Regions from separate parts of the Halalkalibacterium halodurans genome, predicted to be linked through region 1. Evidence: riboswitches for the same ligand, from Rfam matches in the RefSeq annotation. Region 1 holds a riboswitch; each other region holds the start of a gene.

Region 1 (4,205 bases):
ACTGAAAATAATCTCTGCTCCTTCTGGAAGCTCTTCAAGGCTGCTATACTCTTTTGAATAAATTCCAATCGGTTCGGCATGAACTTCACCTAGGCTTACGAAATCATAGTCATATTCTTCAATTTGCTGAGCCAAATACCCTGGCGTTTGGAAATAGTTCACATCAATATCTCCATCTCTTAACGCTGTATTAGGTAAAATGTAATCAGTAAATGTTTCAATTTCGAGCGTAATCCCCCGTTCTTCAAGTAGAGGTGCCGCAAATTCAAGCACTTCAGTATGCGGAACAGCAGAAGCCCCGATTTTAATCGTTACAGGCTCATCCACTGATGCTTCTCCTTCTGCTTCTTCAGTCCCTTGCGTGTCCTCTTCACTAGTTCCACCGCAAGCAACAAGTGATAACGAAAGCGTCGCCGCGCCAATAATGCTTAAAAACTTTTTCATTTGAAAAAATCCCCCTTATCGTTTGTCTGTTATATTTGTGAAAAAATCGCCGATCCATTGGATGATAAAAACGAGAAAAAGGATCGTGATTGTTGCCACCAATGTAATCTCAGGGTTGTTTCGTTGAAACCCTTCAAGAAAGGCAAAGTGTCCTAATCCACCGGCACCAATGACACCGGCCATCGCTGTATAGCTCACAAGAGCGATCGCCGTTACGGTTATTCCTGAAATAAGCGCTGGGAATGATTCAGGAATAAGGACACGGCAAATAATTCGAAAATGGCCGGCCCCCATCGCCTGTGCCGCTTCAATCACCCCTTTATCGATCTCACGCAAGGCAATTTCGACCATCCGGGCGTAAAAGGGAGCAGCACCGATAATTAACGCAGGTAACGCCGCATTGGCTCCTAACATGGAACCGAACAGCGCTCGGGTAAATGGAATTAAAAGAACAATTAAAATAATGAACGGGATGGAGCGAAAAATGTTAACTATCGCACTGAACACCGTATGAATGGCAACATTTTGCCACATGTTTCCTTTGCTCGTTAAAAACAGAATTAAACCGAGAATGATTCCGATGACAAAGGTCGCCACAACAGATACGGACGTCATGTAAATCGTTTCCTTCGTCGCTTCCCATAAAGCGTCCCACTTAAAATTCTCAAGCACCGGCAATCACCTCCAATTCTAGTTGCTGCTCATGCATATAGGTAATCGCCTTTTCAATTTCGTCCTTCGGTCCATCGAGGTGGATAAACAACGTTCCATACGAACCTTCTTGTGTTTTTGAAATTTTCCCTTGCAAAATGTTGACGTCGACTGCAAAGGTGCGAATGAGATTTGTAATGAGGGGCTTTTCAGCCGACTCCCCGACAAAGGTTAGTTGGACGATGCGTCCTGATTTCACCTCATTGAGCAAATGCTGAACCGTCTCTTCCGGCTCTGTTACTTGTTTTACAAACTCTTTTGTTATATGCTCCTTCGGTTTACGGAAAACATCGAGGACTGGACCTTCCTCAACCACTTTTCCCGCTTCCATGACGGCGACCCGATGGCAAATCTTTCGAATGACATGCATTTCATGTGTAATTAACACAATCGTAAGACCGAGCTTTTCGTTAATGTCCACCAGGAGATCGAGGATCGAATCCGTCGTTTTTGGATCAAGGGCAGAAGTTGCTTCGTCACACAACAGCACCTTCGGGTTATTGGCAAGCGCTCGCGCAATTCCGACACGTTGCTTTTGTCCGCCACTTAATTGTGACGGATACGCCTCTTCTCGACCTTCCAAACCGACAAGATTGATCAGCTCATCGACTCGCTTTTCTCGCTCCTTTTTCGGAACCCCTGCAATCTCAAGTGGAAATGCAATGTTTTTTCTGACCGTTCGTGACCATAGCAGGTTAAAATGCTGAAAAATCATCCCGATTTTTTGCCGTTCGATCCGAAGGTCCCGATCGGAAAGCTTCGAAAGATCCTTCCCCGCCACAATGACGCTTCCTTCTGTTGGACGCTCTAACATGTTGAGCATTCGAATCAAGGTACTCTTACCGGCACCACTATAGCCAATGACACCGAAGATTTCCCCTTCATTTATTTTTAAATTTACGCCATCGACAGCGGTAACCGATCCCGTTTTCGCTTTAAAGACTTTTCTTATGCCGTCTAGCGATATCATGTTAAGCCCTCTTTTCTAAAAATATATCAGTTCGTCTACGCGTTACCAATTTAACGAAAGTCAGTACGAGAGCAAAAACTCTCACTCTCGCAAATTTCGTCTCAAGGAGCACGCAAATCATTATCGTAAGAAAGTACAATTCCGTGAATCAAACTGCATAATAGAACAAAAAAACCTTTCCGCCATGAGCAGAAAGGAATGTTTTACGTCTTCCCTTCTCTCATCTCTCAAAGCATCGCTTTGCAGGAATTAGCACCTTTTCCAAGCGATTTGCTGCTTGGCGGTTGCTGGGCTTCATCGGGCCAGTCCCTCCACCTCTCATGATAAGAGTTTTCTTACTATTCGTAAGAGATTTTCTTACACTATTCGCATGTTCATTGTCAGAATAATATCACGGTAAAAAGTCCTTGTCAACAATAGTAAAATAGTTTAAATTTTCGTTTAATTCACTCTTTGAAACACAAGAAAGAAGTAGGCAGATCCGATCAAATATAAGATAGCCGTCATTGAAAAGGCGATCGCATACCCTGTATAGGGCCCATAAACGACAACGATTCCAGCAGAAACAGGACCCATGACAGCCCACCCGAGCTGGAACACCATTTGTCCAACTGAATTCGCCAATCCTTTCATCGCCGGATGCACGCTTCTCATCATCAGCGCCATTTGAATCGGATTACCAGCATTCATTAATGCTTGCCTGAAAAGAAAGGCTAGGACGGCCAGCCAAGGGTTCATCGTAAAAGCGGCCACGAGCAAAAAGGGTAAAGAGGCGAGCTGCAAGTAAACAACAGCTCGTACTTCGCCATACTTATGGGCAACCATCGGCCCGACCATGAGAGCAATAGCAGTCATCGCCTGACCCATGGAGAGGACAATGCCAACTAGGGACGTGCTCATGTCGAATCGATCGGTAAAATATAAATTTAAATAGGGGATAACGAGGCCTGAACCAAAGCCAATTAACACATTGGCAATCGCAAATAAGCCGATCAGTTTAAGGCTTGAGCGGTGTTGTTTCATTTGTTGAATAAGCGAAGTGTCCTCATGATGAGCATTTGCTTGTTTAGAGCGCTCTTCTATTTGCAGCACTGGCCATAAAGCGGCAAAAAAACATGCGGTACCAATCAGCAATGTCAGACGAACACTACTAAGCATCGAAACTCCCCATAATACATTCCAGGCATCTGTCAGTATCCCACCTAGTAAATTACCAATGACGTTAGCGATCATAATTAAAGCAAAGTTGAAGCTAAACAAATGGACTCGCTCTTTCTCCGATGAGTTTTCCGCTAAAAGGGGAATGGCTGACACTTGAATAAACGCGAGAAAAAAACCTGTCATAAAAGCGGTCATCAGCAAGAGGGATTCACCGGCAAAAATTGAACGCAGCAGTAAGCTAATCGCAGTCAACAAGGCACCAATAAAGATCATCTTTTTTCGCCCTTTTTGATCGCTAATGAAACCAGCAGGTAGTAGCGCAATCGCGGTGGCCATTGCTTGCATTGCAATCACGCGTCCATTGACTTGTTCATCGTATCCTAATTCCCGAATATAATAATTGTAAATGACCATGAAGATCCCTAAACCGATGTTAGACAAAAGGGAGGAGACAAAAAAGTGGCGTACATTGCGATTAAACCCTTTACATTGTTGGTGCCACTCACGAATAAAACGACTCATCTCACTTCTCCTCATCAAAAGAATTTCGTACCCCTAAATAGTTTAGTAGAAATTTCATGAAATAGGAAGCGAATAGGGCTATGAATTTTTTGCCCCACTAAAGAAACCCAAACGAGCTTGTTCTCGCTTGGGTTACAGCTTTTTAGCACCAGCCCTGGTCACATCCCTCAACATAAGACTTCACTTGATTTGGTGCTGGGTTTTCATATTGAAACACTTTATCATCGCGAAAATCAAAGCCTTCTGCCATTTCATATTGCAATCCAGCATTCGTCTCAATAATACGACCAATTTTCGCACGATCGATATATAGGTTGAGATGACCGTTCTCCAACTTCCCATGAACCTTGCTTGTCACATCGACTTTCATCTGATCCATCCGGGCCCTCTCCTCCTT
Region 2 (4,205 bases), 180 kb from region 1:
ATCCCCTGTTTGCGGATTATCTGTTTTCTTCGTATCAGTCGTATCGTTTTTGTTGCTGTCTTTAGTAGATGTTCCGTTTTCTTCCTGTTTTTCGTCATTTGTGCTTGCTACATTTACTTCTTGGATACTGCTCGTATCAAAGGAAAGACGAATCGTATAATCATGGTCATAGTCGATATCTTCCACCGTCACGTGAATCTTTGACTCTAACGGAGTTGATAGATCTGAAATTGGAAATTCAACGACCCGCTTATCCGCTGCTTCGTCCGTACTGACAACCGTTACATCACGGAAGCCACCATTGCTCGGCACTTTAAATTCTGTTACCCATGAACTATGGTTAATCGTCATTTGCATGGTCATGTTGCCACCGTTAACCGTCAAGCGCGCAGGTTTTTCCCAATAATCATTCGCCATTGAAGCCGAATCGTTATCGGCATGCAGAACCGTATATTGGATTGTGTATGTACCATCCGCCAGATTCTGCGCATGGGCACCGCTCGAAAGTAGTGTCCATGAAATAAAGCTAGTAACTAAAAAAACGGATAAAAACCATTGAAACCTTGATAAAATCCCCTTCATTGCCTTTCTCCTTTCAATCAATGAAAAAATAATTGATGAAATTGATTATTATTCTCACTCAATCGCAAAAAAATAAAACGATCGGTGTCGAACACAGGTGATAAATAAGTGAACATGATAATCATTCTCACCTGATACTTTAAAAAAAGCGCCCTTCCCCATATTTTATTGTTTAAATCCTTTGATATCATCACCCCCATGGCAACGATCACCTTTATGTGTCATGTTTTGGTACGAATTAATAGTAGCTCACAATGATAATCATTGTCAATTAGGAAGTGCGTTTTTTTCTTTCTTTTTACACAGTTTTTGATCGATTTGAAGAAAACTAGTGTTCACAATTGCTTTCCTTCCCTTCTTCATAAAAGAAAAAAGATGACTCCACTCATCATGAAGTCATCTTCTCCCCTACGCTTGTTGGCGTAAAATTTCAGCTTTATCTGTTTGCTCCCACGGCAACTCAACATCGGTTCGCCCAAAGTGACCGTATGCCGCTGTTTGTTTGTAGATTGGACGACGAAGATCTAACATTTTAATAATCCCCGCTGGGCGAAGGTCAAAGTGTTCCCGTACAAGCTCTACTAAACGTGCCTCTGACACTTGACCAGTTCCAAATGTATCAATCGAAATCGACACTGGCTTGGCAACCCCGATCGCATAAGCTAACTGGACTTCACACTTGTCAGCTAAACCAGCGGCTACAATATTTTTTGCTACATATCGAGCCGCATATGCTCCAGAACGGTCGACTTTCGTTGGGTCCTTTCCAGAAAACGCACCACCGCCGTGACGAGCATATCCACCATACGTATCAACGATAATTTTACGTCCCGTTAAACCAGCATCTCCCTGAGGGCCACCGATCACAAACCGGCCTGTTGGGTTAATAAAGTATTTCGTTTCTTCATCGATCAGCTCTTCTGGGACAACCGAACGAATGACATGCTGTTTTAGGTCGCTTTCAATTTGCTCCAGCGTCACTTCCGGATGGTGTTGTGTTGAAATCACAATGGTATCAATGCGAACAGGCTGATCGTTTTCATCGTACTCAACTGTGACTTGCGTTTTTCCGTCTGGACGTAAGTATGGAAGGATTTCATCTTTCCGTGCCTCTGATAAACGGCGAGCTAGTTTATGACTTAAAGAAATAGGTAGTGGCATGAGTTCAGGCGTTTCATTGTTCGCATAACCGAACATCAACCCTTGATCACCTGCGCCAATCGCTTCAATCTCAGCATCGGTCATTTGACCTTCACGGGCTTCAAGCGCTTGGTTAACACCTTGAGCAATATCTGGTGATTGTTCATCGATTGACGTTAACACCGCGCACGTCTCCGAATCAAAGCCATATTTTGCACGAGTGTATCCTATATTTCTAATGGTGTCACGTACGACTTTAGGAATATCGACGTATGTGCTCGTCGTAATTTCTCCAGCAACGAGAACCAAACCAGTCGTAACAGATGTTTCACATGCCACACGAGCGTTCGGATCTTCCTTTAAAATTTCGTCAAGAATGGAATCAGAAATTTGGTCACAAATTTTATCAGGATGTCCTTCTGTAACAGACTCTGATGTAAATAAGCGACGACTTCTTGTATCTGCCATTTACGAATATCCTCCCTTAAGCACACCCTTACCAACGGCAGGCTGCGCAAAACATGATACGGCACTCATTCTCCACAGCACACTTGCAAAAGTATAAAAATGAGGAAAACCCTTTTCCATTATGAGGAAAAGGGTTAATTAACATACCTTTCGCCTCTTATCTTTCAAGGCAACGCCTTGCAGGTTAGCACCTTTTCACCTTTGTTTAACAGGTGTTGGTTGCTGGGGTTTCTTCGGGCCTGTCCCTCCACCAACTCTGGATAAGAGTATCCGTTCGCGACATATCATAACGTAGATTGGGCACTGTGTCAATATGGTAATCATTGTTTATTAAAATGTTCATTCTTTTGTCTTGTTATTCATGACGAAAAAATGGTCAACTATTCTTTTCGAGTTTGCTGTGAATTTTCTTCTTCTGAATGGAGACGGTCCTCACGACTCTTATGCTCTTCCATCTCTTGCCGGATTTCTTCTCGCATTTGCAGTCGTAATAATTCATTTGCATTATCCCTCGGTTTTACTTGGCTGTACACCCCGCTAGCAGTTAACCCGATGATTAGTGCAATAATGACCTGCTCTCCCCATTCTTTCGGCAAAAACCAAAGAACCGAAGCAATTGCAACAGCAAGCAGCGAACGATAATTTTTATCCATATTCACCGCATTGCCGACGACGGTCACAAGGGCTGCCACCACCGCGGCTATTGTTGCAATGTCGAGAATAAATACATCCTGCATGCTAAAAGCCTCCTTAAGCCGATGCTTCTGTATCGTATGCATCTCTCACTTAAAGGGGAACCTTTTAGGAAAACTTAGCTAAAGCTAAGCCTTAATGGCAGAACATTACTTCCCTTAAGATGTATAGCTAATTTTATTTAAAAAGTGTCACATTTATCATTTTTTAATAATAGTATAGACTATTAATTTAAATGTGTTATACTAAATAAAAATCATGACATTCTTTTTAGGAAGAGGGGTCTGCTTGCATGAATACGATATCAACTACAACACGTCTTGAACAATTGCTGGGCGACCAGCACGTCTTAAAAAATGCACCAGCTTCTACTTTAGTGGAGAAATCATTGCTTCGTGGCGAAGGAAGGCTGACTGATACTGGTGCGTTAACAGTAGCTACAGGGGCTTATACAGGACGCTCACCAAAAGATAAATTTATCGTGGATGAGACTTCTGTCCATGAAAAAATCGAATGGGGACAAGTCAACCAAGCCATTGAAAAGGAAACGTTTCTACATTTATACGAAAAAGTTCTTACGTACTTAGCTGATAAAGATGAATTGTTTGAATTTCGCGGTTTTGCAGGGGCTGACAAGACGTATCGTCTTCCCCTTCAAGTCGTAAACGAATTTGCATGGCACAATTTATTCGCTCAACAGCTGTTCATTCAGCCAACAACTGAAGAGTTAACGCAACATACACCTGAGTTTACAATCGTCTCAGCGCCAGGTTTTAAAGCTGATCCGTCGGTAGATGGCACACGATCGGAAGCATTTGTGATCATCTCGTTTGAAGAGCGTATCGTCCTCATTGGTGGAACGGAATACGCAGGAGAAATGAAAAAGTCGATTTTTTCTGTTATGAACTACCTCCTTCCAAAGCAAGATGTCTTATCGATGCATTGTTCAGCCAATGTTGGGGTAGAAGGTGATGTCGCTCTATTTTTCGGGTTGTCGGGTACAGGAAAAACAACCCTATCAGCTGATCCAAACCGCAAACTCATCGGTGATGATGAGCATGGCTGGTCGGAGCGTGGCGTTTTTAACATTGAAGGCGGCTGCTACGCCAAATGTGTTAACCTATCCTACGAAAAAGAACCGCAAATTTGGAATGCGATCCGCTTTGGCTCCGTTCTTGAAAATGTCATCGTTGACGAAAAAACAGGGCTACCGGATTACAACGATACATCGTTAACCGAAAATACACGGGCAGCTTATTCTCTTGAAGCGATTCCAAACAGTGTGATCCCAAGCGTCGCAGGTCATCCGAACACGATTATTT
Region 3 (4,205 bases), 1.8 Mb from region 1:
TCCCAATCGAGTAACAAATCTAGAAGGTAGGCTGTTTCTTCTAACGTATCCGTCCCATGTGTAATCACGACCCCATCAAACGATTCATTACCTACTCGGCTCTTTAGTCGCTCAGCCAACTGAAACATGAGCTCAGGTGTCATATGGGGGGAAGGAATATTGAGAAAATCATCGACTTCGATCGAGGCAATCGATGTTAACGATTCGACGGTGGCAAACAGGGGATTTGTCTCTTTAGGCTGTACGCCCCCTTTTTCATCTTCATGCATCGCAATCGTTCCACCTGTGTGTATAACTAAAACTTTTTTCATGGCTCGTTCTCCTTTTGGCGAATGGTTATACTGTTTGAGTGAAAACCAGACAAGTGAATCTGACAAAGTGTACCCCTTCACTCCAAGTTGTTCACAAGCATCATCATAACATAGCTGTTCAACTGTAAAAAAGTCTCTTTCTTATTGCAAATCCATTTCGTGAACCTTACAAAACGTTTACAATGGGGGTAGTGAGTTTGGACGGAGAGGTTGAGACATTGTGTTCAGTTTATTGACAGCCGCCATTGCTCCAGCCATGGCGCTTCTATGCTTTTTTTATTTGAAAAATGAATACGGCTCGCAAACCTTGGGCTTTGTCGTGCGAACCTTTTTAATTGGCGCGCTCCTGATGTTTCCAGTCATGGTGCTCCAACATGCGTTTCTTGCGGAAGGTTTCTTTGCGAATCCTTTGTTAAAAGCCTTTATTCTTTATGGATTTTTCGAGGAATTTTTCAAATGGTTTATGCTTTATTTTTTCGCCTACAAACATGTGGAATTTAACCGTCGGTACGATGGGATTATATTTGGTGTTTCCCTTTCGTTAGGATTTGCCTCTATGGAGAATGGATTATACTTAATTGCTAACGGTGTGGAAACCGCGATCGGTCGGGCGTTACTTCCAGTGTCAAGCCACGCAATTTATGGCGTGATTATGGGATACTATTTAGGACGAGCAAAAATGGAAGAAAAGCATCGAAAGAAATGGCTCTTTCTCTCGCTCTTTCTCCCGGTTTTGCTGCACAGCTTGTATGATGCAATTTTGTTATTGTGGAGCAAGCATTTTCTTTTTGTCATGGTGCCCTTTATGTTGGTATTATGGTGGGTAGCGATACAAAAAGTAAAACTGGCTAATCAACTGGACCGCTAATGAAAGGTAGAGAAGTAGATACGTCTACCTTTGAAGAAAATGAATGGAGGTGTAGAGAGCATGGCAAAGGAACGGTACCGTGTCGTCATTCGCTGCCCTGAATGCGGTGAACGCTACATTCTTCGTGGCCACCGAAACGAAAAAGGAGAGTATGAAACGGGGTTTAAACAATGCATTTGTGGCAACGAAGATCACCTTTATATTGATGGTGCCCCAGAATAATCCATTCGCACCGTGAAAAAATAAACGAATTGAAAGAATGTTGTTGCATTTTCGCTAGAATTGTTGTAATTTTTATAAAAAGGTCTTGAAAACAAAATAGTGTCTCGTATTCTTATCCAGAGAGGTGGAGGGAACGGCCCGAAGAAACCTCAGCAACCAGCCACGATCCTGTGGTCAGGTGCTAATTCCTGCAAGCATTATTTGCTTGAGAGATAAGAGGAAGCGAGTGAGATCCAACACCTACTTCTTCTTAATCTTACATGACGAGAAGGTAGGTGTTTTTTTACACAATCAGAAAAGATCGAACTTTTCAGATAGTTTAAGGAAAATGAAGGCTTTCGCAACTTGGCGACGAGCTGATTTTTCCAATAGATGGATAGGAGGAGCAACCATGAATCGTAAAGAATTAGAAACAGCTTTAGTACAAATCGGAAATCGAATGGATGATCGAACAGGTGCGATCAACACGCCTGTTTACTTTTCGACCGCCTATCGTCACTCCGGAATTGGCGAATCCACTGGCTATGACTATGCACGGACAGGGAATCCCACGAGAGAAGTGCTTGAAAAGGCGATTGCTACGTTAGAAAACGGAGATCAAGGGTTTGCCTGTAGTTCCGGTATGGCAGCTATCCAAACGGTTTTTTCTCTTTTTCAATCAGGGGATGAAATTATTGCTTCCCAAGATTTGTATGGAGGGACGTACCGCTTGTTTGAAGGTGGCTGGAAAAAGTGGGGGCTTTCTTTCTCCTATGCTGATCCGCGAAATCTTGCAGCGTTAGAACAGCAAATAACAGAAAAAACGAAGGCGCTGTTTATTGAAACCCCTACGAATCCACTCATGCAAGAAGCAAATATTCGTGAGCTTGCCGCCCTTGCTAATAAACATGGGTTGCTGCTGATCGTCGATAATACGTTCTATACGCCACTTTTACAACAACCATTAAACGAAGGGGCCCATATCGTCATCCATAGTGCGTCAAAATACTTAGGCGGACACAATGATGTCATCGCTGGATTGATTGTTGCCAAAGGACAAGAGCTATGTGAGCAGATCGCCTATTACCATAACGGAATTGGCGGAACGCTCTCAGCCTTTGATTCATGGTTGCTCATTCGTGGGATGAAAACTCTTGCTCTACGAATGGAGCAGCATCAAAACAATGCGAGGGCTATAGCGTCTTACTTAGAAAAGCATGAAGGAGTAACGGATGTTCTTTATCCTGGACGGGGTGGGATGCTTTCCTTCCGCATCCAATCGGAGAGCTGGGTTAACCCGTTTTTACAATCGTTGAAGCTCATTTCATTTGCAGAGAGCCTAGGGGGAGTCGAGAGCTTAATGACCTATCCGGCGACGCAAACCCATGCCGATATTCCAGAGGATGTGCGGATCGCTAACGGTGTATGTAATCGCTTGTTGCGATTCTCAGTTGGGATCGAACATGTGGGTGATTTGATTGCCGACCTCGATCAAGCGTTCAACCGTGTCATCGAGCAGTCAGCGGTGAAAGGAAGTGAAGCACAGTGAGCGAACAGTACAGCTTGCAAACAAAACTACTTCATAATGAGCATAAGGTTGACCAGGCAACTGGTGCGGTAAGCGTACCAATCCAACACGCTTCTACGTTTCATCAGTTTGACTTTGATACGTTTGGAACGTATGACTATAGCCGTTCGGGTAATCCGACACGGGATGCTCTCGAAGCGGCGATTGCTGAGCTTGAGGGAGGCAATCATGGATTTGCGTTTGCTTCTGGGATGGCTGCCATCTCCACAGCGTTTATGCTCCTATCAAAGGGCGATCACGTTGTCTTAACGAAAGATGTGTACGGTGGGACCTTTCGCCTCGTAACGGAAGTTTTAACCCGGCTTGGAATTGACCATACATTTGTTGATATGACAAACTTGGCGGAAGTGGCGGCGGCCATCAGACCAAATACCCGTGTCCTTTATATGGAGACGCCATCCAATCCGACGTTGAACATTACCGACATTCACGGGGTCGTTTCACTGGCAAAAGAACACGAATGTCTCACCTTTCTTGACAACACCTTTTTAACACCTGCTTTGCAGCGACCGCTAGAACTTGGAGTCGATGTCGTCCTCCATAGTGCGACGAAATTTATTGGAGGTCACAGTGATGTTGTCGCAGGGCTGGCGGTGACAAAGGATGAAGAACTGGGAAAAAAGCTCGCCTTTTTACAAAACTCGTTCGGCGCTATTTTAGGCGTTCAAGACGTATGGCTCGTTCTCCGAGGTTTGAAAACACTTCATGTGCGGATGGAGCACGGAGAGAAAGGGGCTCAGCAGATCGCCGAATGGCTTCTAGGCGTCCCGGAAGTGAAGCGAGTCTACTACCCTGGTTTAAAAGATCACCTAGGACACGAATTGCAAAAAAGGCAGGCGGAAGGGTTTGGCGCTGTGCTATCGTTTGAGCTAGAAAATGAAGAGGCGGTTCGAAGGTTCGTGGAACATGTAAAGCTCCCTGTTTTTGCTGTCAGTTTAGGAGCGGTAGAATCGATCTTGTCTTACCCCGCCAAAATGTCCCATGCCGCGATGCCGAAAGAGGAGCGGGAGGCAAGAGGCATTCGTGATGGATTGCTTAGACTTTCAGTCGGGTTAGAAAAACCGGAAGAACTAATGGCTGACTTTAAAGCGGCATTTGCTCACGTTCGAGGAAAGGTGGAACATCTATGACGAACTTGGTCGAAGCGCTGAAAACGAACATATTAGTCGGAGATGGCGCCATGGGAACGCTTCTTTACGAGCAAGGGATTGACCGATGCTTTGAAGAGCTCAATGTG

What was found. Region 1 has a riboswitch for S-adenosylmethionine ahead of FED51_RS17715 (methionine ABC transporter ATP-binding protein). Riboswitches for the same ligand answer to the same signal wherever they lie in the genome.
Region 2: linked by a shared signal. The riboswitch ahead of metK (methionine adenosyltransferase) and the one ahead of FED51_RS17715 (methionine ABC transporter ATP-binding protein) in region 1 are both predicted to bind S-adenosylmethionine.
Region 3: linked by a shared signal. The riboswitch ahead of FED51_RS08805 (methionine biosynthesis PLP-dependent protein) and the one ahead of FED51_RS17715 (methionine ABC transporter ATP-binding protein) in region 1 are both predicted to bind S-adenosylmethionine.

The regions. Positions count from the first base shown of each region.
Region 1 is NZ_CP040441.1:3,618,730-3,622,934, forward strand. It holds gene FED51_RS17705 (MetQ/NlpA family ABC transporter substrate-binding protein) at 1-444, opposite strand, end outside; gene FED51_RS17710 (methionine ABC transporter permease) at 460-1,059, opposite strand; gene FED51_RS17715 (methionine ABC transporter ATP-binding protein) at 1,109-2,125, opposite strand; SAM riboswitch class I at 2,343-2,455, opposite strand; gene FED51_RS17720 (MFS transporter) at 2,567-3,808, opposite strand; gene FED51_RS17725 (YusG family protein) at 3,951-4,187, opposite strand.
Region 2 is NZ_CP040441.1:3,440,128-3,444,332, forward strand. It holds gene isdC (heme uptake protein IsdC) at 1-582, opposite strand, end outside; gene metK (methionine adenosyltransferase) at 991-2,190, opposite strand; SAM riboswitch class I at 2,345-2,457, opposite strand; gene FED51_RS16750 (hypothetical protein) at 2,571-2,927, opposite strand; gene pckA (phosphoenolpyruvate carboxykinase (ATP)) at 3,176-4,205, shown strand, end outside.
Region 3 is NZ_CP040441.1:1,776,851-1,781,055, forward strand. It holds gene FED51_RS08795 (asparaginase) at 1-311, opposite strand, end outside; gene prsW (glutamic-type intramembrane protease PrsW) at 532-1,179, shown strand; gene FED51_RS21100 (hypothetical protein) at 1,240-1,401, shown strand; SAM riboswitch class I at 1,511-1,620, shown strand; gene FED51_RS08805 (methionine biosynthesis PLP-dependent protein) at 1,793-2,929, shown strand; gene metC (cystathionine beta-lyase) at 2,926-4,098, shown strand; gene FED51_RS08815 (bifunctional homocysteine S-methyltransferase/methylenetetrahydrofolate reductase) at 4,095-4,205, shown strand, end outside.